Regions from separate parts of the Laceyella putida genome, predicted to be linked through region 2. Evidence: riboswitches for the same ligand, from Rfam matches in the RefSeq annotation. Region 2 holds a riboswitch; each other region holds the start of a gene.
What was found. A riboswitch is a leader RNA that binds a small molecule or an ion and turns the genes downstream of it on or off. The one in region 2 is predicted to bind cyclic di-AMP.

Region 1: another riboswitch for cyclic di-AMP. It lies ahead of ACFQNG_RS01810 (ABC transporter ATP-binding protein); the one in region 2 lies ahead of ACFQNG_RS04410 (alpha/beta fold hydrolase).
Region 3: another riboswitch for cyclic di-AMP. It lies ahead of ACFQNG_RS00370 (APC family permease); the one in region 2 lies ahead of ACFQNG_RS04410 (alpha/beta fold hydrolase).
Region 4: another riboswitch for cyclic di-AMP. It lies ahead of ACFQNG_RS00345 (CBS domain-containing protein); the one in region 2 lies ahead of ACFQNG_RS04410 (alpha/beta fold hydrolase).

Annotation. Positions count from the first base shown of each region.
Region 1 covers NZ_JBHTBW010000006.1:13,709-21,558, forward strand. Annotated here, with positions in the region: gene ACFQNG_RS01785 (hypothetical protein) at 1-143, shown strand, start outside; gene ACFQNG_RS01790 (phosphoenolpyruvate hydrolase family protein) at 239-1,075, opposite strand; gene ACFQNG_RS01795 (Tm-1-like ATP-binding domain-containing protein) at 1,091-2,308, opposite strand; gene ACFQNG_RS01800 (ABC transporter substrate-binding protein) at 2,533-3,438, opposite strand; gene ACFQNG_RS01805 (ABC transporter permease) at 3,498-4,109, opposite strand; gene ACFQNG_RS01810 (ABC transporter ATP-binding protein) at 4,130-5,269, opposite strand; cyclic di-AMP (ydaO/yuaA leader) riboswitch at 5,410-5,574, opposite strand; gene ACFQNG_RS01815 (hypothetical protein) at 5,703-5,912, opposite strand; gene ACFQNG_RS01820 (YmaF family protein) at 6,196-6,513, shown strand; gene ACFQNG_RS01825 (hypothetical protein) at 6,740-6,892, opposite strand; partial or broken gene ACFQNG_RS01830 (DUF3880 domain-containing protein) at 6,931-7,850, opposite strand, start outside.
Region 2 covers NZ_JBHTBW010000011.1:1,397-9,246, reverse strand. Annotated here, with positions in the region: gene ACFQNG_RS04420 (FMN-binding glutamate synthase family protein) at 1-563, opposite strand, end outside; gene ACFQNG_RS04415 (hypothetical protein) at 550-843, opposite strand; cyclic di-AMP (ydaO/yuaA leader) riboswitch at 1,225-1,365, shown strand; gene ACFQNG_RS04410 (alpha/beta fold hydrolase) at 1,567-2,685, shown strand; gene ACFQNG_RS04405 (hypothetical protein) at 2,695-2,901, shown strand; gene ACFQNG_RS04400 (LuxR C-terminal-related transcriptional regulator) at 2,970-4,133, opposite strand; partial or broken gene ACFQNG_RS04395 (HPr family phosphocarrier protein) at 4,678-4,893, shown strand; gene ACFQNG_RS04390 (TetR/AcrR family transcriptional regulator) at 4,926-5,534, shown strand; gene ACFQNG_RS04385 (acyl-CoA dehydrogenase family protein) at 5,647-6,786, shown strand; gene ACFQNG_RS04380 (SCP2 sterol-binding domain-containing protein) at 6,836-7,192, shown strand; gene ACFQNG_RS04375 (AMP-dependent synthetase/ligase) at 7,237-7,850, shown strand, end outside.
Region 3 covers NZ_JBHTBW010000002.1:28,917-36,766, forward strand. Annotated here, with positions in the region: gene ACFQNG_RS00360 (response regulator transcription factor) at 1-254, opposite strand, end outside; gene ACFQNG_RS00365 (acyl-CoA thioesterase) at 486-998, opposite strand; gene ACFQNG_RS00370 (APC family permease) at 1,141-2,970, opposite strand; cyclic di-AMP (ydaO/yuaA leader) riboswitch at 3,126-3,278, opposite strand; gene cdaS (sporulation-specific diadenylate cyclase CdaS) at 3,417-4,034, opposite strand; gene ACFQNG_RS00380 (GNAT family N-acetyltransferase) at 4,174-4,605, opposite strand; partial or broken gene ACFQNG_RS00385 (family 1 glycosylhydrolase) at 4,887-5,184, opposite strand; gene ACFQNG_RS00390 (class I adenylate-forming enzyme family protein) at 5,251-6,771, opposite strand; gene ACFQNG_RS00395 (dioxygenase family protein) at 7,004-7,771, opposite strand.
Region 4 covers NZ_JBHTBW010000002.1:20,144-27,993, forward strand. Annotated here, with positions in the region: gene ACFQNG_RS00325 (hypothetical protein) at 1-642, opposite strand, end outside; gene ACFQNG_RS00330 (MMPL family transporter) at 615-2,141, opposite strand; gene ACFQNG_RS00335 (sensor histidine kinase) at 2,247-3,569, opposite strand; gene ACFQNG_RS00340 (response regulator transcription factor) at 3,566-4,267, opposite strand; gene ACFQNG_RS00345 (CBS domain-containing protein) at 4,451-4,987, opposite strand; cyclic di-AMP (ydaO/yuaA leader) riboswitch at 5,084-5,249, opposite strand; gene ACFQNG_RS00350 (ABC transporter ATP-binding protein) at 5,492-7,252, opposite strand; partial or broken gene ACFQNG_RS00355 (sensor histidine kinase) at 7,308-7,850, opposite strand, start outside.

The DNA.
Region 1 (7,850 bases), on a different contig from region 2:
CCGCCCGATACAGCAGCGGAACCGAAGTTTTTTTTCACGCGAACCGGTGCGAACCCTGCAAAACGTTCCCGCCGGGCCACGATATCGGTTATGTGGGCAATGGTTGGAACGACCAGATCTCCCATGTCACTGTTTTCCGATAAAAAAGCAACTCCGGGGCCTCGATCCTGGAGTTGCTTTACATCCAGCAAAAAGCCCCCGCTCTCTAAAGGTGAGCGGGGCTTTCCATCCCATGGCCTCATTGCGTCTTCATCAAAGATTTGAAGTTTTCCACCTGGGAACGAATCCCGACTTCCGTTGGCAAACGCTCCATGCTGGAAGCCCCGAAAAAGCCGTCAATTCCTTGCGTGAGAGAAAATATCGTTTGCACATCGGCCGGTTCGGCGATGGGACCGCCATGGCACAAGACCAAAATGTCAGGATTCACTTCTTTGGCCACATCATGGATACGCTGGATCCGCTCTGCCGACTCCTCCAGCGTCAGTGCGGTTTCCGCCCCTATCGCCCCTTTGGTGGTCAATCCCATATGGGCGACCAACACATCGGCCCCCGCTTTTGCCATGGCCGCCCCCTCTTTTTCATTGAACACATAAGGGCATGTCAACATATCCAACTCGTGGGCCAAGCGGATCATCTCCACTTCAAGATCGAAGCCCATCCCGGTTTCCTCGAGGTTTTGGCGGAAAGTGCCGTCAATCAAGCCGACAGTGGGGAAATTTTGCACACCGTCAAAGCCCATTTCTTTCAACTGTTTCAGGAACACGGGCATCAGCCGAAACGGATCCGTTCCACAGACACCGGCCAACACGGGGGTGTCTTGCACAATGGGCAGCACCTCGCTGGCCATCTCTACCACAATCCCGTTGGCATCCCCATAAGGCATCAGCCCCGCCAATGAACCGCGTCCCGCCATCCGATAACGGCCGGAATTATAAATAATGATGAGATCGGCTCCACCCCGTTCCGCGAATTTGGCGGAAATGCCCGTTCCCGCCCCACACCCGATGATCGGGGAACCCTTGTCCACAGTCTCACGCAAACGACGCAAAGATTCTGTTCGCGGTATAAATGGCATGACCGTTCAGCCCCTTTATTCGTATTCGTGTTGAAGCATGTCTAGAAGTTTGGACGTGACCGCCTGCGCAAACATGGCATCATTGATGTTGCAATCCAGCTCATAAATGGAGATATCTTTGCGGGCATATTGCCTGATGGCGTCAAACAAGGCCTGGTCCGCTTCCGGCCACCAAAATTCCCTGCCGGGGGCATCCAATTCAGACAAGCCTTGCAGAGGGAGGAAAATCGCCACTTCCCCCTTGGAGCGGTTTGCCTTTTCAGCCAACAAGCGACCCAACTTGGCGTTTTCCTCCGGAGTGGTCCGCATCAGGGTGATGTTATCGTTCCAACAGTACAGCAACCGATCTCGATATTTGTCGGGAACGGTGGACATCCCCCAGAAGTTGACCATATCCAGACAACCGGGAGCGATCACTTGGGGCAACGCCCATTTGGCGGCCGCCTCCATGCGGGTGGGCCCCGCCGACAGTACCCCGCCCACCAGCTCATCGGCCAGCTCTGTCGTCGTCACATCCAACACACCCGTGATATAGCCTTGGTCAATCAACGATTCCATCGTTTTGCCGCCCGTCCCCGTCGCATGGAACACGAGCACTTCATAACCGTTCTCTTCCAATTGGGTTGCGCATTGATTGATCAATTTGGTGGTGTTGCCAAACATGGATGCCGTTATCAGCGGCTTGGTTTCAATCGGGGGGACTTCCGATTCCACCATGCCGACAATGATGCCGACCGCATTGGCGTAAATCTTGGCACTGATGCGATTCAATCCCGCCACATCCAAGATGGACGGAACCATGACGATATCGCTGATGCCCACATACGGCTGCGTATCCCCGGAGGCGACGGTGCTGACCATCACCTTGGGCACCCCCACTGGAAGCGCCCGCAGGCCCGATGTCCCAATCATGGTCCCGTTGGACCCTCCCATCGACAAGCCGCCATCGATCAGCCCTTGGTCAAACAACTCCTTCACGACCTTGGCGATCCCTCTGGTCATGACCGACATGGCCAAGGACTTGTCCTTTTCCCGCCGAAGTTCATCCAAAGTCATCCCTCCCGCAAGGGACACCCGTTCCGCGGGCACATCCGGTTCGAACAGCGGTTCACCCAGCACTCCGGTATTGATGGTGAGTGCATAATGGCCGCGTTTTTCTATCTCGCGCTTCACAAACGCGTAATCCGCCCCTTTGGTGTCCAATGCCCCGATCAGCGCAATGGTTTTACCCATCATAACCCCCCTCACTGAAAATAATTAATGAAAACAATTAATTATGTAATCAAAATATATATTTCTGCAATTACGCATCAATCCCTTTCTAAACAGCGAGCGCTTTTGCATCCTACCCGCTTCATTCCCGCAGAAACAAGCTTCCCCATGGCGATTTCTGAAAAAGAAAAAAACACAACCCCGCTTTTCTGCAAGGGTTGTGTCACACTGTCAAGACACTCTCATCACCGGGTGAGAAGACCTTGGTCTTGCATCCATTTTTTGGCGACATCCAAAGATTTCTTGTGTTCGATGTCCACTTGTTTATTTAATTTCTGCATCTCCTCATCAGTGATTTTGTTCGCCAATTGATTGATCACCTTCTCCAACTCCGGATGCTTCTTCAAGACTTCATTCCGGATGATGGGAACGGCATAATACGGCGGGAACAAATGCTTGTCATCCTCCAGCAACACCAGGTCATTGGCCGGGATTTTGCCATCCGTCGAGAAGGCGTCGATCACATCCACATTCCCGTTGGCCATCGCTTTATATTTCAAGCCAATTTCCATCGATTTCACGCTTTTGAACTTGGTTCCGTACAGCTTGTTCATGGCGGGAAGCGTGTCTTCGCGTATCATGAAGTCTTGCTCGGACCCCAGTATGAGATTGGGTGACTGCTTGGCCAAATCGGAAATCGAAGCGATGTTCAACTTCTTCGCTTCTGACCTGCGCATCGCCATGGCATACGTGTTGTTGAAACCGATCGGTTGCAGCCAAGTGACATCATACTTTCCCTTGAATTCATTTTTCACGAGATCATATGCCTGTTGCGGATCGGAGACGGCCTTCTGTTTCAAGATGTTCACCAAGCCCGTTCCCGTATATTCCACATAAATGTCAATGTTGCCGTTTTTCATTGAATTCCATATCACATTGCTGTTCAGCCACGTTTTCTTCTTCACTTTCAGATCCGTGTCCTGTTCGATCAAGAGCGTGATCATGTCCGCCATGATGTCCTGCTCCGTGAAATCTTTGCCGCCCACGACTACGGTATCGGAAGAGGCATTGACATTGCACCCCAACAGACCCACCGTCAGCGCCAGTGTCACCAATATGACCAACGCCGCTTTAAGTGGACGCTTTGGCATCGAGACAGCTCTTTTTTTGCATATCAATCACATCGACTCCTTTTGGCTATTGATCCGATTCATCTCATCCCTTTGGGCGTGAACAGACGGTCCAACCCATGCAATCCATAATCAAAGAGAATGGCAAGCAGGGCCGCCGGTATGGCTCCCACCAAAATGGTCGGTGCATCGATCATGCTGATTCCGCGCATGATGATATCCCCGAGCCCGCCCGCGCCGATGAAAGTGGCCAAAGTGGCTACGCCAATCGTCAACACCGTGGCCGTGCGAACCCCCGCCATGATGACTTGCCTGGCAAGCGGAAGCTCCACCATCCATAAAATCTGTCGTTTCGTCATCCCCATCCCGATGGCAGATTCAATCAATGCCTGATCCACATTTTTGATGCCCGTATACGTGTTCCGCATGATGGGAAGCAGCGCGTACAGCGTCAGCGCCACAATCGCGGGAACGGTGCCGATCCCAAAAATGGGGATCAAGAAACCGAGCAAAGCCAAACTGGGAATGGTCTGGATGACGGAAGCGATCATCAGGGCGACCTTGGCCAACCGCTCATGTCTCGTAATGACCACGCCGACGGGGATGGCGACCATGCAACCGATGATGATGGCAATCAGCGACAAGTAGATGTGTTCCCCTAATGCGGCAAGAAGGTCCTCCCAATTATTCATCAACGATTCAATGAACAAATTCAAGCCCCCTCAGCCTCCTCCATCAGGGTATCCGCAAGGACATTGAGAACACTCGCCCTCGTGACGACACCCACCAGCTTGCCGGTTTGGTCGGTAACCGGTATGAAGCCCCGCTCCCGTCCGTTCAACAGGGGCAACACGTCCTGCATGGGGGTTTCGGAATGGATGGGTTCCACATCCTTGGACATGACATCTTTCGCTTTCAGCCCTTCATTGTTGTAATGGGCATAAATCTCATTCGCGCCGATCACGCCCAAATAACGCCCTTGCTGATCGGTCACGATCAAGCCATTGACCTGGTGGCGCCTCATGAGTTGAATGCATTCCGCAAGTCCGCGCATCGGCGAGACGGTGATCGCCTTGGTGAGCGCATCCTTTGCCTTGGACAACAGCGAGGAATGAATAAAGCGCTTTTCCCCGACAAACTCCCTGACAAATTCGTTCTTCGGGTGGCGAAGGATTTGGTCCGGCACATCCCGCTGGACAATCACCCCCTCTTTCATCAGCACGATTTCGTCGGCGATCTTTAAGGCTTCATCCATGTCATGCGTGACAAACACAATCGTTTTGTGCAACGTGTTTTGCAACTTGACCAGCTCATCTTGAAGCTGTTCCCGGCTGATGGGGTCCAATGCGCTGAACGGCTCATCCATCAAGATGATGGATGGGTCCGCCGCCAGGGCCCGGGCCACACCGATGCGCTGTTGCTGCCCGCCCGACAGCTCGCGGGGATACCTTGAGCGGAACCGGGCCGGATCCATCCCCACCAAGTCGAGGAGTTCCTCCACCCTCTTTCTGAAAGTGGTAGAGTCCTCTTTTTTGAGCTTTGGCACCAGGGTAATGTTCTCTTCAATCGTCATGTGCGGAAACAAGCCGATTTGTTGAATGACGTAACCGATCTGACGCCGCAATTCCACCGCATTCACCCGGTTGATATCCTCACCGTTTACGGTGATGCGTCCGGTTGTGGGCTCAATGAGCCGATTGATCATCTTCAACGTGGTTGTCTTCCCGCAACCCGACGGCCCGATCAACGTCACCAGCTTGCCTTTGGGAATCTGGAGGTTAAGGTTTCTCACAATCGGATTTTTTTCATATGATTTGGACACTTCAATAAATTGAATCGCTGTATTTGTCATTTGCTCTCCTTTCTATTTTTTCTCGCCCCCGAGACAATCGAAGGTAAAACCGAGCTCAACACTCGGAAATAAGGGAATGATAGCTCCCTCATACTTTGCGATATGATCCACTGCGCTTTGGGGAAAAGGAAAAGTGCATAACAATCATATTGATTCGCCTACGAAGTTAGCTGTCGGATTCGGCGGGTTCCCATTTTCCCCGCCTAAGCCGTGTTGCTGGCACAACACAAGCCATTCACCCCAAACTTTGGTTCCCCCGCTTCCGCAACGCCCCATGGGCTTGCAGAACTCGGCCCTTCCTATGACTGTTATCAAGGGGTAGAGTTGATGAATTTTTAGTATTATAACATAAATCGATGTTATTGCAAAATCGGATAAAGCACTTTCGAAATTGTACATGAACCGAAATCGTTTCATTTATGCGGTGGGAGACTCATGCCCGGTCGGTCTCGGGATTTGGCAAAATGCCGGAAGTGGGCTTCATCCCCCATTGGCTTGTCGCCCGTCCGCATTGGCGATCCACGAAGGTTTCACCCTGCGCTTCCTTTTTCCGGCTTAAGCATGGGAAGCCATAAAAGGAAAGGCATCGGGAGCCTTGGACACAGTTCACCTCCTCGCCAATGTCACCAACCATCGGCCCCATGGATAGCAAGGGGTCATCCAGGAGACAAAGACGGAATCACCGAACCCGGAGAATGCGCATGCGATAGAATTGCCGGCGGCCCCCACCATAGCCCCCCATCCCGTCCCCGCTCCTTCCACCGTCGCTGTCTACTTGTACGTCTTGATTTTTTCTGGTCAAACTTGCCAATGGTCCGATAGGCAGATACACAAAAATCCCACGTACAAGAACAGATATAACGTCGCATCCATATACTGTCATCAATCATGGAACAAATTCAAAAAAAATGATACGGAGGTAAATGATGAGTCGACAACAAAGACATACTCATGAATTTTTAGGCAGCACAAAACTAGCCGAACAAGGTCAAGACAGACACAATCACCGATTTGCCGGAGTTACCAGTGAAGCGATCCCATTAAAAGGGGGAAATCACATTCACACTATAACGGTGAATACGGACTTTCTTGACCATCATCACAAACTCGTTATAAAAACAGGCCCGGCCATACCTGTCGGCAAGGGAAAACACGTACATTTAGTAAGGGGAGTCACTACAGTCGATGACGGTCATGTTCACAGATTCGTGTTTACTACGCTTATTGACCGCCCCCTTGTATAGTTGGAACGATTATGGCGATGAAAGAACACTCTGTGCTTTCAAACATTCTATTTGCATCTCTCTTCCATACCTAATATGAAATTGCCAGATATCCAAAGACCTTGGGGGATCCTCATGGTCTTTAATCTTTTTCTCCTTCTGAGATGCGAATGCATCCACATCACGCTCACCATTGGGATTTACGTTCGGATGATGCCAAGCTGCCGCGTGACGTGGTGCCATCGTTTCAGGACAGCTTCCGAATGGGTGAGCCGGCCAGACGCGCTCCTGCGGCATCGGCCCTCTCTTGGGTCAAATTCGGGCTCCATGCGACGACCTCCATCCCAAACGCGGCCCCAATGCGCGCCATCCGACAACCGGTTGACTTTTTATAGTTCATAAGCAGTGAAAGTATCACAGTCACAATGAATAAATCTGTTATTTTTCTCCAATTTTTATCATTTGTCCCGTATAAATGCGACCTGTTTGCAAGTTGTTGAGTTTCATGATTCGTTTCATTGGAACGTCATATTTTTGAGAAATACTCCATAGTGTATCCCCTTGTTTCACCACGTGGATCGTGAATTTCTCTTTGATAAAATCCGTATAATGGATCATTTTCCCTCTCCGGGGTGATCTGTGCATTTTCACTAAAATGCCTTCCTTTCTCAACACCCTCAACATTTGTTCCGCTCTATGCCGATAGGTGTCGCTTTTTACCGCTTCTTTGCCAAATCTCTTCATTTGCTCTCTCTTATTGGTTGAAATTTATTACGAACAGCGGGGGTGTCTGATGTCAGCAAGAATCCTCCTGAACCGAGAATTTCATAAGTCCGCTGTGTCAATTGATCTGTGCAGTTTTGCAGGCCAATGACGATTTTGGCTGAGCTATAGATTTTGTTTGCTTCTGTATAATCCACATATCCGTGCATCCATTTACGGGGGATTTGTTTCCCAATAAACTCCCTCATATATTCCCAATTGGCTCCCCAAAAATCAATGCGGATGTTATTGCGTATGAGAGGGGAAATGAGCGTTTGCAATGAAGATACGCGGAACACATCCGGTTTTTTTCTTAGAAATGCAGGATATGCATTTGCCACAACCGCTATATCACAGCGATATTTATCCACCGGTTTAACTTGGTGATGGACACGCTTATGGTATGCAAAATCTAAATGTGCCGCTTTGACACCTTGTTTCCTGTAGAATTTGCACATAGACGGCGTAACCGTGAACACAAAGTCCGGCTTCATTCGTTTAATTAATGGGAGGGAAAATTTTTCTGTATGCAGCGGATCTTCCGTTGCCCAAAGACTAGTGGTATTTTTGATTTTTCGGCAGCGTGATGAATCCAT
Region 2 (7,850 bases):
AGTTGGATCTCGATCGCGTCAAGGAGCTTGTATTTGTCCGGATCATTCATCCACCCCCCGCGGTTGTACTGACCGATGAATAGGCTGGCCGCCTCCCGTTCCTCTTTCAAAAGTCCCGCTTCACCGGAATTGGTTGCTGTGCCGACCGCAGTGGCCGCTTTGGCCAAGGCCACTTTGGTGTTTTTGCTTAGCGCGCCGCCAAAAGACATGGCGGCGATCATGACGGGAATGGAAAGGGTCATCGGTTTTTTGGCGCGGTGCCCAATGGTGACGGATGTGCTAATCCCGACGTTTTCAGGGGTGGGAAAACGGAAGAGGTGAACGGGATTGAACAGGATCTTCTCCCATGGGGACAAATGAATTGGGCTTCCCAAGGGGCGGGAAACCGGGGTTCCTTGATTGGCCCTCATGGCGATTTCCATGAGGTTGGTGACGCCCACTTTCGTCGTGGCAGGCACCATTTCAAACAAGTTTTCTATGTATTGATCCCGGATGGCCCGCGTAATCGCTTGATCTACCGTTTCGTTGATTGTGGAACGGATCCATCTCTTAATGAAGTTCATCACGGTTGGCACGCCCCCCAAGTTTGCCACGGTCGATTGCGTTTTTGATGCCTTCCACCTTTTGCGCCATCGCCAAACACATTTGCTTGATGGTGCCGAGCTGACGGGCGGCATTTTGCTCCTCAACCGCAATGTCAACCAATTCACGATGGTCAAAGTTGGTGAGTCTGTTAAAATGCTCGCGTTCGATGGTGGACAATGTTCCCGCCATCGTTTCAATGCGGTTCAGTTCGGAGTGGAGGTAAGAAAGTGTGTGTTTCAAGTCTTGAACGTTTTCCATGTGCTTTACACCTACCCAAGTGATGTTGATTTTCCCGGCCGAAAACCGGGGTGGAATCAGTACGTATTATGTGAATCATTGCTTGATTCTATGCGAAATTGAAAAGGTTTGGGCAAGAATTAATGGCAAAAACAACAATTGCTAAACAACCTTTATTTTTAGGCTAATAATCTAGAATCAAGAAAATGGTTGTCTCTCGATGTGTGATGATTGACCCTTTCAAAATCTCTTCCCAACGGGTCCGGGCCGACATGACCATGACAATGTGGGTGATTTTATGTTCACGGCAAACTTCCACGATTTGTTGGGCGACTTTCCGCGATGAGAAAAATAGCTTGAAAATATGCTTGTGTAGGAGTAAGATATGTTTCAAAGTAAATCATGGTCTATTCGCTGAATCCGTCATGGAGCGGGGGAACCAACATTGTGGCGTCAAGCCACTTGGGGTGAATCCATCTAGGAAGGGCTACTCTTGAGGCCCGAACCCGACAGCTAACCTCGTAAGCGTTTTGGGAGGGTGAACCAATGGTGATTTTTCGGAACACTGGGTAACCCCGGTGGTTTTTTATGCCTTTTTACTGGATGATTTTGTCATTTTCATCGTGAAAAAGGGTGAATGGCATGAAAGAGGTCCCGGTCAATTCAATTTAAAGACGAATTATATAATCAATAAATAGAATAATCAATCATTTGCGGATGATAGGGAAAGGGCGGCGAATCGATTTGTGGAGTGATTTGGAAGAATCCAAACGGTTTGTGATGTTGTCTGCGAGTTCACTGCCATTGAATCCTGAGATGATAAAAAGCGTATTGGGGCGCATTCATCATGATAAAGGAACAGGTGCGGGGGATTGGGCATCGGAATGGATGGCTGAAGGGGATCGGCTTTATCAGGAAAATAAACAAATGGAAGCCTATTTATGTTACAGCCTGGGAAGATTTCCATACGTATCTTCCCCTGTTCGTCAGAAGTGTTTGGACAAATGCCTGTTAACCTTCAATGAGTGGGTGTTTGATTTGGAAGTTCCTGTTGAAAAAACGCAAGTGCATGACCGTAACGGTTCCATTCCCGTGTATCTTTCGGGATTTGGTGATCCGCAAAAACCGGTGTTGATTGTGATGGGAGGGATTTTTTCTTTAAAAGAACAATGGAGCTCCTTGTTGTTGCTGGGACCGAAGCTGGGATTTTCCGTGATTGTCGTTGAAGGGCCGGGTGTGGGGGAAAATCCGCTTATTTGTCAACCTGAATCGCATAAAATGATTTCCTCCCTATTGGACCAACTGGCAACACGGGCCAATGTGAGCCAAGCCTACCTGGTCGGCATGGGGTTTGGCGGTTTGTTGGGAATCCGGGCGGCCATAGCGGATTCCAGAATCCAAGGCATTACGGCCATTGAAACACCACTTCATTATTTTTTCCATGATCAGAGACATTGGACGCAAGTTCCCCGCATCATCAAGCAGACTTTGGCTCACCAGTGCCGGTTGGATGAATGTCTGTTGCCGGAGTACCTCAGGGAATTCGCCATTTCGAAGCAAGAGATCAGACGACTTCGTATCCCCTTGCATTACATCTTTAATCTTCGGGATGAGATCATCCCTTTTGAAGAAAAGATGTTCCTGTTAAACCATGCACTCAATCTGGAGCTGATCGAATTGGATGATGTTCATGGATCGCCGCATCATCAGGGGGAAATTCAAAAATACATTCCGCTTACTTTATTGAGGCAGCAAAAAAGCGGGCGGACTTTTATCAAAGCCCTTTCGTACGCCTCCTTGCAATTGGAGAAGCTGAAACGAAAGCTGGGTTCTTTAAGCTCGATTCATTCATCCCGATACTGAGGGAATCAAGTGCGCTTTAAACGCAAAAACCGTCAATATCTTTGCGGGCCGATTTGCCAAAGGGATGTATGGAATCGAAGTGAAAAAAGCGACAATGAAATGTTTGCCGTAATCATTGACAATCAAAAAGATGCCTTGCTGTTTGCTGATACATTGCACAACGCATCCCAGAGTCTGAAATTGGAAATCAAGCAAGAGGAAATCATCGAGTTTTGATATTTGAAGAACACGTTCGCCCCTGCTTCCTGATGGAAAGTGAGGGGCGACTTTCACATAGAGGGGCCTTATCGTATCAGCCCTTGGCGAAGTCCTTTGGCGACGGCTTCTGCCCGATTGGCGGCTTTTAATTTTTTAAGGACGGAGTGGGCGTATTCGGCGGCGGTGTATTCGCTGATGTGGAGAGCTTCCCCAATCAGTTTGGTGGATTGGCCATCGGCGATCATTTGCAGGATTTTCGTTTCCCGCACCGTGAGGGGGGAGGAAGCCGCTGGAGAAGGAAAGTCATTTTCATAGAGCCGCGAACCAAGGTTTAGGGATACGCGTGACATCAGCTCCGCCAGTTGTTGGACCACTTCCGGATCAGGGTCAAAGGCCCGGCCCCGTTTGTCCAAAAGCAGAAAACCGGCATTTTGTCCTTTTCCGCCGCGAAGGACCGCCGCCATGAGGGCGGTCAACCCAAACTGCTCCACATAATGCTTGGGGAGGTAAAGTTGGGCATCTCGTATATAAATGGGCCGGTTTCCTTTAATGGCTTGCGTGATGCCGGAAATATTGTGTTCCATGTCCCGGACGCGCCGAATGTCGCCAATGTCCACGCCATAGCCATATATGCCCTCCACTGTTTGGGTGAGTGGAGAATACCAGAACAAGGCGCCGCGTTCAAATCCGGAGACTTTTGTGATAAAACGGACAGATCTTGTCAGCATCTGTTCAAGTGATCTCGCGGTGAGAAGAAGTTCGTCCAATCGCACCACAGCTTCCCGATGTTTCGCTGGATTATCGGGGATGGTATTTTCTCCCAATGGCGGATTCGTTTCGATATTGGCGACGGAATAAGAAAGGGTCAGCGCCAGGGAGTGAAGCCAACGGTAGCTGGTCAAGATGTCTGGATGGCTTAGTTTTTGGAGCAAGAGGGTAAACAGGATTTCTTCAAAGATGTCGATGACGGCGATGACCTGGCTCAACTGCAACAGTGGGATCTGCTGTAACACCAGTCGGGAAAAGTTTTTCTCATATGTGGGGAAATCGGCTGCCTGGTCGATGCCCTCAAGCAAGTACTGAAACAATTGGTGGGCCGCTTGTTTTTGGCTTGCGGAGAAGGGAAAGGTGGAGAGCTTTATTTTCCATTGTGTCAAACATTCAGGGGTGCCGGATTTCACGGAATGAAAGATTTTTTCCCATTCTTGAGGGGAGAGGAGCGGAGGGGACAAAAAACTGACTCGTTTCATGGTGACCGTTCCTTCCTTGGTTTATGCTTCTGGGCTTCTTTTCGGATAAAAATGAGTCTGACTTTCTCGTGGGTAAGTCGAACGGATGACATGATATTATCAGAAAAACGAATGAAAATATTATATAACAGAATAATATGTCTAATTACTATTATACAACAAACATGAAAGAGTTAAACAGTTTCTGATCAGATGAAAGTATTCCCTATAAATATAGGGAGGGAGAATCCTATATTCTCAGGGTTGCATACGATTTAGAATAATCATATTATTCGTGATAAGGAGGCGGCTTGAAAGTCGATATAAAATGGAAGCGCTTTAAAAAGCGCGAATCCAGATCAAATGAAGGGTTGATTGAGTTGGATGGCCCATTTGAAACGAGGTGAGAAAAGGTGGGATCATAAGAAGATGGTCAATAAGCCGGGGAATGAAAAGCCCCCTCCACCTGAGCCGGGAAATGAATCTCCAATCAGCCAAATGGTCATGTTAAAACGGTCTTTTCTGTTAGAAGCGGCTTGGGAAATTGTGAAGGAAAGCGAGAAAATATGAGGCGGATGTAGTATTGAAACAAAACGAAGAATATTTGCAGGTGATCACCTTGGATCGCACTCATGGAGCGGAAATTACCATTGTAGCAAAAGGACCTGACACCAATAAGGCGGTTGAAGGAATAATTGGATTGTTGGGCAGAACGCCAAGTAGGGATGAATCAACTCAAGATCATCGGAATGTTCGGTATGATACGAGCCGTTCATCTTGACCGGTTCAACCCGGCCTACAGGAAGTGGAATGATGAGTTTATTGCATAAAACCAACATGCCAAGTGAAACCAGAAACAAAATGCTCTATGCCGCCCTGCACTTGTTTGATTGCAAAGGGTTCAAACAAACCTCAATCCTTGAAGTCGTCGAGCGGGCGAGAGTGTCAAAAACCACGTTCTATCAATATTTTCAAAGCAAAGAAGAGCTGTTGGCCTCTCTGTACCGACGGTTGGCCGATGAAATGATGGAAGATGTGAAAAGGGTGGTCGAATCTGAAGAGAGGATGGGATATAAAGCTTATGTTGGGGTTCGACGCTATATGGAGATATGCGTGACACGGTCGGCTGTCGCCAAATTATTGTTGGTGGAATCGGTCGGCGTCAGTCAGGCGGTCGAACGGGCGCGTCGCGAAGCGCATCGAAGCTTTGCGGAGCTGATTTATCAAACGGTGCAAGCTGGAGCGCAGGCCTCCCTGCCCGACGGGGAAGCCAAAGTGGTCGCTCTGGCAATGGTGGGGGCCATCAACGAGGTTGTGATTCAAAAACTTTCATCGTCCGATGAAAAGGATGATCTGGATCGCCTGGCCCGTTTGCTGAACCGGATTGTGGTTGCTTCGTTTGTGAATTGCGCCATGGCTTAAGTGGAGGAGTCAATCCCTATCCGGCTTTTTTTTACTCGATCGTACCAGTACGTACTGGTATTCAAAAGGAGGGGACAGCATGGTTGGGAACAAGAAAGAACCTTCGGCGGGTGTGAGTTTTCAACTTTCGGCCGAACAAGCTGAATTGCGGAAATGGGCCCATGGCTTCGCGGAAAGAGAGATTCGTCCGGTGGCGGCGGAATATGACGAGAAAGAGGAATTTCCACGGGAAGTTCTCCAGAAGGCGGCCAAGATTGGTTTAACCAGTTATGCCGCTCCAACAGAATACGGGGGTGGCGGATTAACGAGTGTGATGGCCGCTTGTCTCATTGGGGAAGAGTTGTTTTGGGGATGCGCGGGCATTGCGACTTCCCTGTTGGCGTTTGGATTGGCCGGCTTGCCGATCTATTATATGGGAACGGAAGAGCAGAAGCGCAAATGGCTGTCCCAATTGTGTGACCCGAATCACCCACGACTTGGGGCAATGGCGTTGACAGAGCCCAATGCCGGGTCTGATGTCAAGGCGATCCAAACCCGGGCCGTACGGGATGGGGACGAGTGGGTGATCAACGGGCGCAAATGTTTTATCACCAACGGTGGAATCGCCGATTTGTATGTCGTGTTTGCCAAAACGGATCCTGATGCGGGCTATCACGGTGTTTCGGCTTTTATTGTCCCCGGTTCCACTCCAGGGCTGTCAGGTGGAAAAAAAGAGCGGAAAATGGGGATCCGGGCTTCCCATACCGCCGATGTGATCTTTGAAAATGTCCGCGTGCCCAAAGAGAACTTGCTGGGGGAAGAAAACATGGCTTTTATTGGCGCGATGAAAATGCTGGAATATTCCCGTCCGGCGGTGGCGGCTGCCGCTGTGGGAGTGGCACGCGCTGCCTACGAATATGCGCTGGACTATGCGAAACAGCGCATTCAATTCGGCAAGCCGATCTTTAATAACCAGGCGATTTCTTTTATGTTGGCCGATATGAAGACAAAGATCGATGCGGCGCGGCTGTTAACATGGCGCGCGGCTGAATTGGCCGATCGGGGGGAGTCTTGCGCCGTGGAGGGGAGCATGGCCAAAGCTTTTGCGGCGGAGATGGCGATGGAAGTCACGACCCATGCCGTTCAGATTCTCGGAGGATACGGCTATATGAGGGATTACCCGGTTGAAAAATGGATGCGGGACGCCAAAATCCTATCCATTTACGAGGGCACCACGCAAATCCAAAAAAAAGTGATTGCCACCGGTTTATGATCGGCAAAAGCCGGATCGGGCCTTGGCATTTGAGAAAGGAGAATCACACATGGGCGAGGAGTTCAATCTGGATAAAGTGTTCAGCATGATCGAGCGAGTATTGGGGGAAAATCCAAAGTCGGTGCAAGGCATAAACGCCATTTATCAGTATGACCTGTCAGGGGATGATGGCGCGACGTTCCAGCTTCACCTGACAGAAGGCCGAGTGAAGGCCGAAAAAGGCGCACCGGCCGAGGCTGATTGCATCCTGCAAATGTCAGTGCGTGATTTCAAGGATATGCTTTTGGGCAATATCAGCGGAACTGCGGCTTTCATGTCCGGCAAGTTAAAAATCAAAGGCAATATCGGGCTCGCGATGAAGATGGAAAAGATCTTGCGCCAATATGATGTCAGCCAATATATTTAAGCCGTCCGAGGGGTAGCGCCTTTTTCAGTGGGGGAGGTCTTGCGATGAAGGCAAAAAATCTGTTGGACATGCTTTGGCGTTCCGTAGCGTCTTTTCCAAACAAACCGGCCCTGATGTGGAAAAGTGGGGGGAGTTACCAGAGCCTTACGTATTACGATGTTTGGGAAGAAGTCCGGCAAGTGGCGGCTGGTTTGGCAGGCCTTGGCATCGGCAAGAACGACAAAGTGGCGATTTTGTCGGAAAACAATCCAAAGTGGACGATCTTCGATTTCGCCATTTGCAGTTTGGGGGCGGTAAGTGTGCCGATCTACCCCACCCTTTCACCTGAGCAAACCGCTTATATCCTGCGCAATGCCGATTGTCGGATGGTAGCGGTCCAATCAGAGGCGCAATTGGAGAAAGTGCTCCGCGGAGAAGCGGACATCAGCCATATTGTGCTTATGCACTCCGATGGGACGGTGTGTGAGTCGGAGAAAATCCTTCCCTATCTCAAGTTGGTACGAAGCGGCGCCGATCATCCGTTCCCCGATTGGGAGCGAAGATGGAAAGAGATTGACCGCGACCAGCTGGCCACCATCATTCATACATCGGGAACGACAGGCCAACCCAAGGGAGTGATGCTGACCCACGGCAATTTCTTGTCCAATATGGAGGGAGT
Region 3 (7,850 bases), on a different contig from region 2:
ATCGTTTCCCCTTTGGCCGTCAACATGAGCAAAGGGAAATCATAATAAGTCCTCAGTTCGCGGCACAGCGCCCAGCCATCCATGCGGGGCATCATTACGTCCAAAATCGCCATGTCCGCCTTCACCGTTTCCAAAAGCGCCAAAGCTTCTTGGCCGTCCGCCGCTTCAATCACTTCCAAGCCTTCGTTTTCCAGTAACAGCTTGACCAGCTCGCGGATGTGCGCATCATCATCCACAATCAAAACTGTCGCCATGTGTCCATCACCGTCGCTTGTCTGTAAATTATTACCCTCACTATACGCTAAAATTATGAACTATATTTTAAATGAACTCACGAAGGGAGATTCCCTAGCAAAGTCATAAAAAAGCCAACCGCGTCTCAGCAGTTGGCCATGTTCCGGGATGACTCCATTATTCGTACTCAGGGGATGTCCCTGAGCCCGACCACATCACATATTCTCTTATACAAAATGATAGCATCTTTGTTAATCCCAAGGCTGCTTTACTGTAAGATAGTCAGCCAATTTTTTGCTTTCTTCCCTTCTGATCCTACGCGCTTCGGCTCTTTGCGGCGCCGTTTCATGCAATTTGAATTCTTCTTCCGTTTCCGGAACGACTGCGGGTACTGGAACGGGTTTTTTATTATCGTCAAGGGCAACGAATGTCAGAAAGGAAGTAGCCGCTATCTTTCTTTCTCCGCTCAACAAATCTTCTTTAATCACCTTCACAAACACTTCCATTGATGTTTTTCCTGTCCAAGTTACAAAGGATTCCAAGCAAACAGAATCCGATGGTCTTATCGGATGCAAAAAATCAACAGAATCTGTTGAAGCAGTAACAACTGACCGGCGGCAATGTTTTGTCGCCGCGATCGAAGCGATATCGTCAATATAAGCCATTAATTTTCCACCGAACAACGTATTATGATTATTAACATCGGGAGGAAAAACTCTTGACGTTTTATAGCATCTTGATTCTCGAACCCATCGTTTTTCCATTTGCATTTAACCTTTCATTTAAGTTTCCAATAAAAGCGGATCGATCCATCTCATTATACCATTTTGACACCAAAAACAACCCACCTCCCCAAGCTCATTTGCTTGAAAAGGTGGGTTTCCTTGGCGCTCCGGCCTCCATGGCTTATTTTTTCAATTGATAAGGGACGATGGTGACAATGATGTTTTTCATTCTCAGCAGATAAGCCAAGATGAGAAAACCGGATTGGTTATGAAGGAAGCTGTGCCACCACTTCTTTGTGATAAATTGGGGCATGATAACCGTGATCCTCGCGCCCGACTGATCCGCTTTCGCTTTGACCGTATCAATGAATTCGCTCAATGGTCCCAGTACGCTCCGATAGAGGGAAAGCAATGTCACCAGTCTCACTCCGGTCTGCCACTCTTCCCACTCTTTTTCCATGCGATCGATCGATTCCGGGCTCGAACCCACATACACCGCGACCACATGATCGGATATGGATTTGGCGTAGAGTAGCGACTGCCTGACCACTGTGGTGATGCCGGCGACCGGCACGATCACCATATTGTCAACGCTTTTCATATCCATGATTTTAAGCGACGGATCCACCCTCAACTGATCACCCACCGCCGCATAGTGTTGGTGGATTTTTTGGAAGATGAATACGCATAACGGGATGAAGAGAAGCGTCATCCACACTTGTTGAAACTTGGTGATATAAAAGATGGCCAAAATCAGGTAACAGATTAACGCGCCGGCGAGGTTCACCAATAATTTGCCACCCCAACCTTCCGGTTTGGTGCGCAACCATTTGACGATCATGCCGGTTTGCGACAATGAAAAGGGAATAAACACCCCGACCGCATACAACGGGATCAGGTTTTCCGTGTTCCCGTTAAACGCGATGATCAAGATGATGGAAGCCAAGCCCAGCGTGATAATCCCATTGGAATACCCCAAGCGATCCCCTCTCACCGTAAAGGCCCTTGGCATATATTTATCTTTCGCCAGGTTAAACGCCAGCAAAGGGAACGCGGAAAAGCCGGTATTGGCCGCCAGCACCAAAATCAGCGCGGTGGTTCCCTGTAGGAAATAGTAAAACACGTTACGGCCAAAGATGGCCGAGCCCAGCTTCGACAACACCGTTTCCGTTTCCGCGGGCGCGGTCCCATACCAGTAAGCCAAAAAGACGATGCCCGAAAAGAGTGCGCCCAAAATGATCCCCATGATCACCAAGGTGAAGGCGGCGTTTTTGGGAGCCGGATCTTTAAAGTTGGGAATCGCATTGGAGATCGCTTCAACCCCCGTCAAGGCGGAGCAACCGGAGGAAAAAGCTTTCAAGATGAGAAACAAACTAATTCCCATCACCGGGGTACCGATCGCCGGATGGGCATTGGCCGGCGCTTGTCCCGTCACCACCTGATACAGACCCACCACAATCAAGATCGCAAGGGCCAACACAAACAAGTAAACGGGATACGCCAAGATGGAAGCCGATTCGGTCAATCCCCTTAAATTTAAGAGCGTAATGACCGCGACAAGGCCGACGCCAATCGCCACCGTATGCGGATGCAGCACGGGAAAGGCGGAAGTGATGGCATCGGTGCCCGCAGACACACTTACCGCCACGGTTAAAATATAATCGATCAATAGCGATCCGCCGGCAACCAATCCAAAGTTTTTCCCCAGATTTTCTTTGGCCACCATATAGGCGCCACCGCCATGAGGGTACGCGAAAATGATTTGGCGGTACGACAAAATCAAGGCCACCAACAAAACAAGCACCCCAACCGCGATGGGCAACGAGTACCAGAAAGCCAGAACGCCGACCGTGGCCAACACGATCAAAATCTGTTCGGGACCATAGGCGACCGATGACAAGGCATCTGAAGAGAGAATGGCCAAGGCCTTCAAATTGTTCAATTTTTGACTATGTAGCTCATTGGACCGGAGCGGTCTTCCGATCACGATTCGTTTGATTCGATTAAACATATGATTCCTCCAACAAAATGATGCGTCCAATTACCAACACACTAGAGACTTCAAACCTTCATTTACCAAGTAACCGATGCTTTGCTTTGGCTTTCCCTTTACAAAAGAAAAAACCACAAAAAAGAGAAACTCCTTCCGTGGTCAAGGCAGGCGACGTTCCCCCTCTCAACACGCTTACGAGGTTAGCTGACGGATTCGGGTTGTGAGAGTAACCCTACTCAAGCGATGCCTGAGATTCACCCCAGAAGCAAGACTTTTCCCACTTCCTTTGGTTCCCCCGCTCTCTGTAGATTCAGCGATGATGGCGAATATGGAATTAATCGTATATTACTGCGATTTCCGGTGGTTGTAAAGAGACAAGCATAAGGAAAGTCAACCTTTTTACACGCTTTTTTCCTGTTGGCCCGCTTGTGCTGGTATGAATATGGCATAAGGTTGGATTGGATTTATGTGGGCGTGCCGATCACATAAAGCTTTCCATTCAAGGCAAACGAGGCGCGGCCCGTTTCTTCCGACACGACTATCACAATGGCGTCGCACTTCTCGCTTAGCCCCAGAGCCGCCCGATGCCGGGTTCCCAATTTTTGATCATCTTCAACCTCTTTATTCGATAAGGGCAAAACATGGGCGGCGGAAATGATTTTATCATCTTTGATCAACACCGCCCCATCGTGCAACGGGCTGCCGGGATAAAAAATGGATTCCAACAATGAGCTGGAAAACTCGGCTTGAATCAACGTGCCATGGGCAAGCCATGCGACCAACGGATCTTTCCGCTGCACAACAATCAACACCCCATGTTTCCGTTGCGACAGGTGGGCGATGCTGGACAAGAGGCCCAGGTATTTAGTGGTGAAAGGCGACAAGTAACACTGCAAATAAAAGGACGAGGCCAAGGCTTCGCTTAGGACGATTTGATTTCTTAAGCTCCTTAACTCGCCCAACAAACAGTTATGCTCATCATCGACCAGCTTCAAAAAGCGGTCGATCTCATCCGAGATGGCTAACAGATTCTGTCTCAGTTGTGCTTTTAACGTTGAAAAATCACAATCTTTCGCTCTCATAACCACACCTCGACCCCTATTGGAACAAGATCCTTCGTTCATCAACCATCGTTCCCACTCTTCTCCCCCCTTATCCATGAGCAACAAACAGAACGGCCCCACCCCAAAGCTGACAGGTGGAGCCGTTGGCCATCGCCGTCTATTCTCCCGCAAGATCCTTGACCATCAACACATGGGGGATTCCATCCTCCATGAACACAGGAGAAGCGGTGGCATAACCCAATTTTTGATAAAAGCCTTCCGCATGCGTTTGCGCGTGCAATTTCGCTTGGGATACGCCTTCTGCCTGGGCGATCTCTTCCAGGCTGCGAATGATCACCTTGCCCAAACCGTGTTTGCGGTGAGAAGGCAAAATGCAGATCCGCTCCAGTTTGGCCACTCCATTCACGATGCGCAATCTTCCTGTGCCAACCGGCTGGTTATCGGCGTAAACAAGAATATGTTCCGCTTGCTCTTCATGCTCATCAATTTCATCTTCCAATGGGACTCCCTGCTCCTCAACAAACACCGTTTTCCTGATTTGAAAAGCGGCATCCAGCTCATGTTTTTCCGTAACCCGTTTTGCTTCCACGATTTCGTCATCCCTTTCCGCAAGTGTCACCGTCAAACTTGATCAAGTGATGGAATTGCCTCACCAGTATAAACAAAATAGCAATACAATCATTTTACAGCAATCAACAACCGAAAGGGGCCATCATCTTGTCAACAATCCTGCGCGAAATATCAAATGAAAAACGTCGTTCGCCACGTGCCAAATTGCGTGAGAGGGCGGGTTTCTCATTCCCTCTCACGTTTTTTATGCAAAAAAAGCCGCCCACGATGAGGCGGCATGCGATACGGCATGTCTATTCTTCATTCAAAACCATTCTGGATGGAGACCTCTTTAAACCAATACGCGCTCTTTTTCGGTGTTCTCTTGAGGGTTTTCAGATCAATGGAAATCAATCCATAACGATTTTTGTAAGCGTTGGTCCAAGACCAGTTATCCATGAACGTCCTGGTATCCTTTGGCGTTGCATCCTTCCCCAATCGCCCGATGAAGCCATTTCAAATGGTTCTTGATGAATTCAATCCGGTAATCGTCATGGATGAATCCATCTTGAATGAACCGTTCTTCCCCTTCGACCCCCATTCCGTTTTCAGACACAAACTCACCCATTAGGGCGTGTCTGATAACTATGTCGGCGGTCAACTTGATTTATTTTCCAGACACGCCCTAGACATTTGTCAGTTTCGTGCCATTGGCATGCGCGCGCAATACATACTTCAGCGTTTTGCCCATGCTGTTTTTGGGCAGTTCCGCGATAAATTCCACATCAATGAGTTTGTAATCGGCCAAGTTTTGCCGTGTATGGTCCAAAACCTCTTCTTCCGTAAGGGAAGCCCCTTCCGCCTTGACCACATAAGCCCGGGGAAGTTCACCCCAAACGGGGTCCGCCACCCCGATGACCGCCACTTCAGCGACGCCATCCAGTTGTTGTATCACGGCTTCCACTTGGGCGGGAAACACTTTTTCACCGCCGCAGATCACCATGTCACGGAGACGGTCGATCACGTACAAATAACCTTCCTCATCCAATTTGCCCACATCTTTCGTATGGTACCAGCCATTTTTCAACACTTGGTCCGTCTCTTCCTTATTGTTCCAATACCCGGCGAAAACCGAATCTCCACGCACGACAATTTCTCCGATCTCGCCTGGCGGGCACTCCATTCCCGTCAACGGATCAAGGATCTTCAATTCGGTCAAATATAATCCCTTCCCCACGGAATGGCAACGGTTCAGATCCATCTCCGGCAAGAAGTAGGCAATCGCTCCAGAGTATTCAGTCGCTCCGTAAACTTGGATAATGGAAAAGCCGAGATCATGGAATTCCCTGATTGGTTGTTCCGGCACCCGGGAACCCCCGCATATGATCCCCCGCAAACTGAAAATATCCTTATCGATCGTTTTTAACATTTGCAGCATAAACGGAAGCATGGCCGGGACAGACATCATGTTGGTGATCTTCTCTTCATCGATCAGATCCCACAGCTGGGAAGGCGTAAAGTTGGCCGCCAGAACCAAAGTGAATCCGCGAATCAAGGCGTTGATGATAAACATCATGCCGCTGATGTGAAACAAGGGCGTCACAAACAAAAAACGATCGGCAAAGCGAAGATCCAGCGTATTCACATTGGCCAGTCCCGCCGCATACACATTGGCGTGCGTGCACATCACCCCTTTGGGATTGCCTGTTGTGCCGGAAGTGTAAATAATCGTGGCGATATCGCGTTCCGTCACGTCCGCGGAAGGTTCCGCGGCAGACGCGATCTGAAAAATGCTTTTGAAATGGTCATCCATCTCTTCCCCCACGGCCGCGCGAATCACTTTCTCCACACAACTGGGGAGCAATTCCAACGCATCCCTGAACTCTTCATCATAAAACAAGACTTTCGCTTGGCAATCCTCCACAATATACTGGACTTCCGCCGGTTTTAAGCGGCAGTTGATCGGCACGGCAATGGCTCCGATTTTGGCCGCCGCCAAGTATATAATCGGAAAAGCATATGTATTCTTACAAAGGAACGCAACCCGGTCACCTTGTTGCACCTGGAGATCCAACAGATAGTTCGCCAATTGGTTGACTTTTTGTTTGTATTCCAGAAAAGTGATACGTTCACCATTGCTCACCAACGCCTCAAGGCCTGGCGATAAAGCGGCGCGGCTGTTGAGCAATTCACCAATAGTCGCCACGATGCAAAACTCCCTCCCGATTTGATGTCCATAGTACATGATAATATTTATCTATACATTATACAATTAGAATTCTATCGGAAGTTACGCATTTATCGTATATATTTACTATACATACAAAATAAAACCCACCTCCCCAACCGTTTTGCCGAAGAGATGGGTATACTCATTTCCTTTTCTTTATCCTTGATCACCCAACCGGAGTGCCGGCATCACTCCCGTTCATATCGGCTTAAAATTGCAAGCACAGATAACTCAATGTTCCCATATCATAACCCCGGTAAAGGACCCTGGCTGTTCTTTGCGGATCCCCACTGCCCATCGCGATGAAGAGGGGAACGAAGTGTTCCGGCCTTGGCACAGCCAGGCTGGCGTGAGGAGCCAACTCCATGTAGTTGAACAGGGAATCAACATCCCTTTTTTGGATCTTGTCAACCAGCCAATCATCGAATTGCACCGCCCATGGTTCAGGCGTGGTCTGCTCCCATTTGACGACCCGCAAATTGTGCACCGTGCCGCCGCTGCCGATCACCAAGATATCTGCTGCCCCCAGTCCCCGAAGGGATTCGCCAATCTTGAACTGGTCTTGCGGAGGCAGAAACGGATTGACTGAAATCTGAATCACCGGGATGTCCGCATCCGGAACCATGCGCCGCAAAAGAGTCCAAGAACCGTGGTCCAATCCCCGGGACCGATCTTTTCTGGTGGGAATCCCTTGTCTTTCAAACCTCTCCGCTACCATGTCTGCAATCTGTGTGGAACCCTTCGCTTGATATTGAATGGCATAAAGCTCATCCGGAAATCCGTAAAAATCATAAATCGTTTCATACACCTCATCCGTGGACGAAATGGTCAGCACGTCACTTTCCCAATGCGCCGTAAAAATGACAATCGCTTTTGGTTTCCATGTCCGGCCAAGCCTTTCAAGAAAACGAGTATATTCCGTATTTTCAATGGCAAGCATGGGCGAACCGTGCGCCAAAAATAACGCAGGAAGCATGCCTTCCCCTCCGATCGGTTGGACTAAATAGTTACTTTATGTAAGTTAGTATATTAAAATAACTTAATAACGTCAAGAT
Region 4 (7,850 bases), on a different contig from region 2:
CAATCGCTTCTGACCTTGATTGATCGATCCCAGTCCGGCTTCAATTTGATTGACCGCGCCGATCGTCTGAGCCTGCCCGCTGGACAAACGCTTCGCTCCCTGCGTCATTTGGGTGGCCGCATAACTCATCTGCTTTTGGGCGACAGCGATCTCCGCCAAGCCGGCATTCGCCTTTTTCATTCCCTGGGCGGTTGCGGACAGGGACCTGTTCAACGCATTCAAGTTGCTTTCCAAACCCGTCGCCTGGGCCGACAACTGATTGCTTTTGTCTTTGATTTCTTCCGCATGGGGATCATTCGGGTCCAACTTTTCCGCGGTTTGATTGATCTGCACGGCCAACCCCTTGATTGCCAGCACTTGCTGTTGAAGCGAATTCGCCCCGGATGCAAGCAGGTCCAGCCCGTTGGATATTTTCAGATACTCCCCCAACAACTTTTCATGATGGCTGGAGATTTTTTTCAACCCGCCATCCAGTTGGGCCAATCCTTTGGCCAATCCCGGTTGTTTGGCGGTCCCTTGGTCCAGTCCGGTTTGAATCCGCTTCATCGCTTGTCGCACTTGATTGAGCCCATCTTGGGCCGCCGCCGTTCCCTCCACCAATTTCCCGACTTGATTCAAGTCGCCATTGGTTGCAGCGCCCACCTTCTCTGAAGCTTGGGATAACCCTGATGAAATCTCATCCAAGCCATCCGTCGATTTCTCAATCCCGTCTTCCACCCCTTTGGTTTGATCATTGAGATGAATGATTCGATCGGCACACCTCCAGGCTGGGTTGGGCCGTATACCGTGTCCACACCCGGAATCCAGCTCAGCTTCTGGTGGAGTTCATCGAGAAACGCCAGCGCTTCCGGCGAATCCAACCGCTTATCGGCTTTAATCACCACGGTCGTCGGCAATGTCTGCCCAGGTCCGAAACTCTCAGCCACGATGCGAAATCCCCGCACCGACTCATACTTCGGATCCACTTCCTGCAGGCTGTCAAAAGACAACTCCCCTTGATAGAGGAAAAGGAAAGCCGACAATAAGACAACCAACAGGATCGAGATGGCCGGGCGCTTGACGGAGAAATGGGCCAATTTACTCCACAACCCATTCTCCCCGTGCGCATCCAGCTTCTTGGCGGGCCAGAAAATCGCTTCGCCCAGAACCGCCATAAAGAACGGGATCACCGTATAGATGGACAATAAGAGAAACGCGATCCCGATCGCCACAGCGACGCCCGATTGATACACGCTGAACTTGGAGAATCCAAGCATGCTGAATCCGATCAGCACAGCGAGCCCACTGAAGAACACCGTCTTGCCCGCTGTACGGTATGTGGCCGCAATCGCATCCGCAATCGAGCGCTGTTTGCCAATCTCTTCTTTAAACCGCATAAACAACAAGATGTTATAGTCAGTGCCGATGCCGAATAACACCAAAATCAAAAAGGTTTGCGTCGTGTTGGCGAACGGAAAATCAACCGCCTCCACCAAATGCGACACGACCCCCATCGAAACCACGTAAGTTAATCCCACGGTGAGCAATGAAATGATTGGCGTGATGGGAGAACGGAAGATGATGATCAACACCGTCACGATAAACATCACAGTTAAAATCTCTGTTTTCTTCACTCCATCCAACGAGGTTTGCGCGAAATCCTCGTTAATGAACTCATTTCCCGTCAAGTATGTGTGAACCCCACTCACTTTCACTTCTTGTGCCAGCTTTTGCCGCAATTCGGCTACCGTAGCCTTGCCTTGTTCGATGGTGGCGACCGCCATCACCGTTTTTTTGTCTTTGGAGATCAACTGCCCTTCCGACTCTTTACTGGAAAAGGGATGCAAGACGGAACGAACCTGAAGCCGTCGGTTGTGTTCCAACTTGATCAGCTTCCGTTCGATCGCTTCCAGTTGCCCTTCCGTCAGCTTCTTGTCTTCATGGAACACAATCAAGGCATTGACGCTTTTCTCGCCTTGGGCATGTTGATCCATCTCCGCAAGCAGGTCGGAAGCGATGCGGGACGTATATTCAGCCGCAATTTCCGGTTGCCCTTTTTCCCTTACCAGCTGATCGGTGGAAGGCATCGTGACAAAAAGCGCAACCGTCGTGGCAAGCCATAACAACAGCAACAGCCACTTGACCTTAAGGACCCATTTCATCCACCCATCTCCTCCCTTGACATCTGACTCACAAGTCAGTTTATCAAGGAAAAATAAATCAAATCTAAATCAAATATGAAAAAAGCTAAAGGAAATGAGTCGATCTTATGGATGCGCGATCGGAATGGCAAACCTGACTCCCAAACCGCCAAGGTGTGACGGAAATGCTTCCATTTGTCCGCCATGGCGTTCGACAATCGTGCGGCTGATGGCCAATCCCAACCCGGTCCCGCCCGTTTGCGCCTGGCGGGCCCGATCCACTGTATAAAATTTGTTGAACAAGTGCGGAAGTTCCGCTTGCGGCACCCCGATGCCATTATCTTCAATCTGAAAATACGCCATATTCTCTTCGACATAGCCAACAAAATGAATCATCAAATCGTCTGCCTGCGCATAGCGCACAGCATTGCTGACCAAGTTGGCCACGACTCTGCGCAACCATTCCTCATTGGCGTCGAGAACGGTCGTTTCCCCAAACAGGTGATGGGCACGGAACCCGATGTCCAACCCGGCGCATTCCGCTTCATACTCTTCCGCGATGGAACAAAAGAAGGTGTCGGCGCGGATCAGAGACGTTCTCATGTCGATCAGCGCATATTCCTGTTTGCTGTATGCCGAAAACTCCTCCACCAACTTCTGGATTGTCACCGTCTTCGTCTGCAACAACCGAAAGGTTTCCCGTTGTTTGGCCGGATCCTTCACCACCCCCGACTCCAACAACTCCAAAAAACCCTGGATGGTGGTCAAGGGCGTTTTCAAGTCATGCGCGATCGCAGTGATCATATGCAATTGCTCTTCATACGCCTGAACCAACCGCTCTTCCATGGCGTGCACATGCCGGTATAAATCGCCAATTTCATTGCAGCGCTTGTAGGTTAGGGGAAGAGGCTTCCGCTTTAAGCGAATTTGGGCCAGGCGTTTGTTCAACGCTTGGATCGGCATGGTGATAAAATGATGGAAATAGATGACAAAACTGATGATCAAAATGATCAACACGGGGATAAAGGCCCAGACCGTCCGATTGATCAAGGAGTGAACGCCAAACTCCATCAACCGGGGCTGGCGTATGATCTGAAGCTGACCCGTCCGCTGATGGCCTTCATAAATCGGAAGTGAGAGGCTCACGGTGAATCTGCCGGGTTCAAGCTTTCCCGCCATGAACGAACCGGCTTTCCCCCGATACTCCAACCGAAGCCTTCCATCCGCCACCATTTGCTCCAGCGCATGACTTAGTGCGGTTGAGTCATGTTGCAGCCACTCCACCTTGCGCACAATCTCAAAATTCTCCGTGACAAGCGCTTCCGATTGGTCGGCCACTTGCCGGATAAACACATCTTGGACATATAAGAAAAGAAAGCCCACCAGCCAGAGAAACACCAGGATGGTTAAAACCAAAAACAACAACGGGATTTTGTACTTCAGTTTCATCTGTCTTCTCCACTTAACAGAAACTTATAGCCGACACCCCAAATGGTTTTGATCATCGCGCTCCCTTCGCCCAACTTTTTTCTGATGTTTTTGATGTGCACAGTCACGGTATTCAGATCACCAATATTGTCATCCCAAACGCTCTGATAAATTTGTTCCCGGGTCAATACCTGATTATGGTGTTGGTAGAGAAAATGGAGTATCTGAAATTCCTTGGTGGACAAATCCAGTTTGTCCCCGTTCAGAAACGCTTCGTATGTCTGTTCATTCATGTGGAGGCCTGTCGAAGGCGAGTCCACTCCTCCATCCCTCTCCGATTGAAACATCGCCAACCGCTCCAAGCGCCGGAAGTGAGCTTTTATCCGCGCAACCAACTCTTGCACACCAAAGGGTTTGGCGACATAGTCATCCGCGCCGATCTCCAAGCCAATCACTTTATCAATCTCCCGATCCCGGGCGCTGAGCAAAATGATCGGCATATGATAACGTTGCCGAATTTTCCGAATGGTTTCCAGCCCATCCATCTCCGGCATCATAATGTCCATCACAATCAGATCGATGGGATGCCGCTCTACCGCTTTCAGCGCGCACCTGCCATTGGCGGCCGAAAACACTTGAAACCGCTCATAGGTGAGTGCCTCGGTTAACAGCTGGATAATATCTGGATCATCATCAACAATAAGGATATTTCTTGCCATAGGGACCTCCCGTTTCCTGGCGGTCTTGTTTGCGGTTACCCGCAGCATGTTCCCAACACAAGCTTATCACACCTTGATGAAACAAACCCGTCCCCCCGGCCCCAACAGGCCGCCACATGAGGCTTCCAAAAAATCAGCCCCCTTTTTCATACAGGGGGCTGATTTTCACTTGCCACTTGCTGTTCAAGTTCGCCTATGAAAAAATTTCTTGTGCTTGATGGTTCCATTTTTGCCTTCCCTTGTTTTGCCGGAATCCATTCCCTGATCCCTGGTGCGTTGGTATTCGGCCTCAAAAAACTCAACCACTTTCTCCATCATCACTTTTCTGGTCAAAATTCCGATGAATCGGCCTTTCAGATCGATGATGGGGGTAAACGAACGTTCCAGCAAGACTTCAAAAGCAAAAGATAAAATGGAATTGGCCAAAATGCCCAAATAGCTTTTGTTCATCGCTTCCTTTACCGTATGTTCTTTCAATCCTGTAAAATCACCTTCCTGTTGGTTCAACTGCAGGATGAAATCCAATATGTTGGTTTTGCTTATCACTCCCTCCACTTTTCCCGCGCCATTGATGACGGGTACAGAGCTTAATCGCTTTCTCGTCAATACCAAGAGAGCCCGTTCCAACGAACAGTCCGGGTCGATGATGGTCACTTGCTCCTTGGGGATGATGAGCGTGGCAATCTCTTGTGAAAATAAATACGAATCCTTATTAAACATAAAAATAACCCCTTATATCGCAATAGAGTCACAAACCGGTATTCGAAAAATGAAAAACCGCAGAGCGGTTACTCTGCGGGCGTCTGCCACAACAAATAACCCCCTCTCATCACGCTTGCGAGGTTAGCTGTCGGATTCGGGCTGGAGAGTAGCCCTACCCAAGCCAACAATGATTCGCTTGAGATTCACCCCATGTGGAAGAAGTGTCTCTTCTCACGATTGGTTCCCCCGTTCCCTCAATGGGATTCAGCGAGCTTTGGGATCGATGTCGGATTTTTCATCGAAGTTGAAGTTATCTTACACCGACAGTAAGTGAAAGTAAATGCCCCCATGGGTTTGGCTCTTCCCCATTTTCACTTTGCCAGCCCATGTAAGCGCTTAATTATCGTTGTTTCTTAATGAATCGATGTTTATCTGCCCCTTCGCGGCCCACACACCCGCCCCCCTTTGGGAAAAGCCGAAAGCGCCTGGGCAAGTTTACCGCTTGTCCAGGCGCTTTTCCTTTTACCTTATGTCGTGCTGCAACTCCCATTTGAATTGTTGTTTCACCAGTTTTTGATACAACGCATGATTCGCCAACAATTCCTGATGAGTCCCCATGCCGGTGAGCTTTCCTTGTTCCAGCACCAGGATTTGGTCCGCGTCCACAACCGTGGACAAGCGGTGGGCAATGACCAGCGTGGTCCGCCCTTGCATCAGGTTTGAGAGCGCCTCCTGCACCACTTTTTCCGAGGTGGAATCCAAGGCGGATGTCGCCTCATCAAGCATCAAAATTTGCGGATCATGCAAGATGGCGCGGGCGATCGCGATGCGTTGCCTTTGCCCGCCGGACAACATGATTCCCCGTTCTCCCACTTCCGTATCAAAACCGTTTGGCAAGTTTTTGATGAATTCGTCGGCATAAGCGAGCTTGGCCGCTCTCTCCAGCTCTTCCTCCGTTACATCCCGATCCATCGCATAGCAGATGTTCTCCCGAACCGTTCCGGCAAGCAAAGGGCTTTCCTGTGACACATAGCTGATAGAGCTCCGCCACTCTCTGAGCCCCAGTTGGGACAGCGGGGTGTCTCCCAAGCGGATTTCCCCGGCCACCGGATGATAAAATTGCTCCAACAAGGAAAAGAGCGTCGTCTTGCCGCTGCCGCTCGGGCCTACAATCGCGGTCACTTTGCCCGGTTGAACCGTGAAACTGACATCATGGAGCACCGCGTCGTGACCCGGATAGGCAAAGGTCACGTGATCAAAGTGGATTGGTTGGGCGGGAACCACGGCAGAACTCTTCGCTTCCACATCCTCTTGTTCATGCTCCAAGATCTGGAGCAGCCGTTCTGTCGCTCCCATCGCTTTCTGCACACTGGTAAAAAAACGCGTCAACATGGTCAGGGGTATAATGATCTGGAACAGGTACAGGATAAACGCGACCAAATCGCCCGCACTCAACGCACCGGTTGAAACACGGTACCCACCATAGCCGATGATCACCACCAGCATGAACATCATCACGAACGACATCAGCGGTTGAAGCACGGCAGTCAATTTGGCTTCTTTCAAACTCACTCGCAAGAGATGGTCGATTTGCTTTTCCCCATGTTTCTGTTCCACCGCTTCCGCCACATAGGCTTTGACCAAGCGAATCTCTGACACCACCTGGGTGAGCAGGCTGGTGAATTGAGCGGTCTCCCCTTGCAACCCTTTGGAAATGTTATACATTTTGCGCCCAATGGGCCGCATGACCAGAAAGATGATGGGAACGGAAATCAGCATGACCAATGTCATCGACCAATCCAAATACAAGAGGATGGCAAGGGAGCCAAATAACGAGACAATCCCCGTGAAAATCGAAACCAATTGCTGGCTGATCAAGTCTTTGATGATAGCCGTATCGTTATTGATGCGACTGATCGTCTCCCCCGACCGATTTCGGTCAAAATAAGAGATCGGCAAGTTCAAGGTTTTATGCCACAATCGTTTTCGCAACTTGGCCACAACCATTTCCCCAAGATAGGCCAAGTAGTAAGTGGAGAACCCCGACACGGCCGATTGCACGACAAACGCCACCAGCAAGGTCAACACAGTCTGAAGATCAAGCGTTTTGACCGTCATCACATCGACGATATCTTTGGTCAACCACGGCACAACCAAGCCCGCCACGGTTGACACCAAACTCAATCCCAGCACGAGGCCGATCAAGAATTTGGGCAATGACTTCACATCGATCAGTTCAATAAATCGTTTGATATTTACTTCCAACTTAGGATTCCTCTCCATTGATGTCCCTCCACATTTTATGTCTTTTTCCTCTCTCTTTTTGAACAAGTCGGCATCACATGCGCGGTTTGAGCGGCAGGTGGATGGTCATCTCGGTACCTTCGCCCAACTTGCTTTTCACCTTGATCGAGCCATGGTGCCGCTCGATGATTTTTTTGACGATGGCCAGCCCCAGCCCACTCCCGCCGATTGAACGGTTTCTGGATTTGTCCGCTTTATAGAACCTCTCAAAGATATCGCTTGATCCTCTTCAGCTATCCCAATGCCCGTGTCGGACAGGATCGCTTCGGCCCGTTCCCCCTTCTTCCGCAATTCAACCCCGATCACACCGCCATCCGGCGTGAACTTAATGCTATTGCTAATCAGGTTGACCCACAATTGCCCCATCATATCTTCATCGGCGAACACGGTTACTTCTTCGAGAGCGAGATCCATTTCGATCGATTTCTTTACCCACTGGGGTTCCAAAGACAAGATAACTTTTTGCAATTGCTTGTCCAAACGGTACGGTTTCGGCTCAAACGGATGAACATCGGACTCCAGCGAGGACAGTTTCAACAGGTTCTCACTCAATTTGGACAAGCGGACGCTTTCCTGT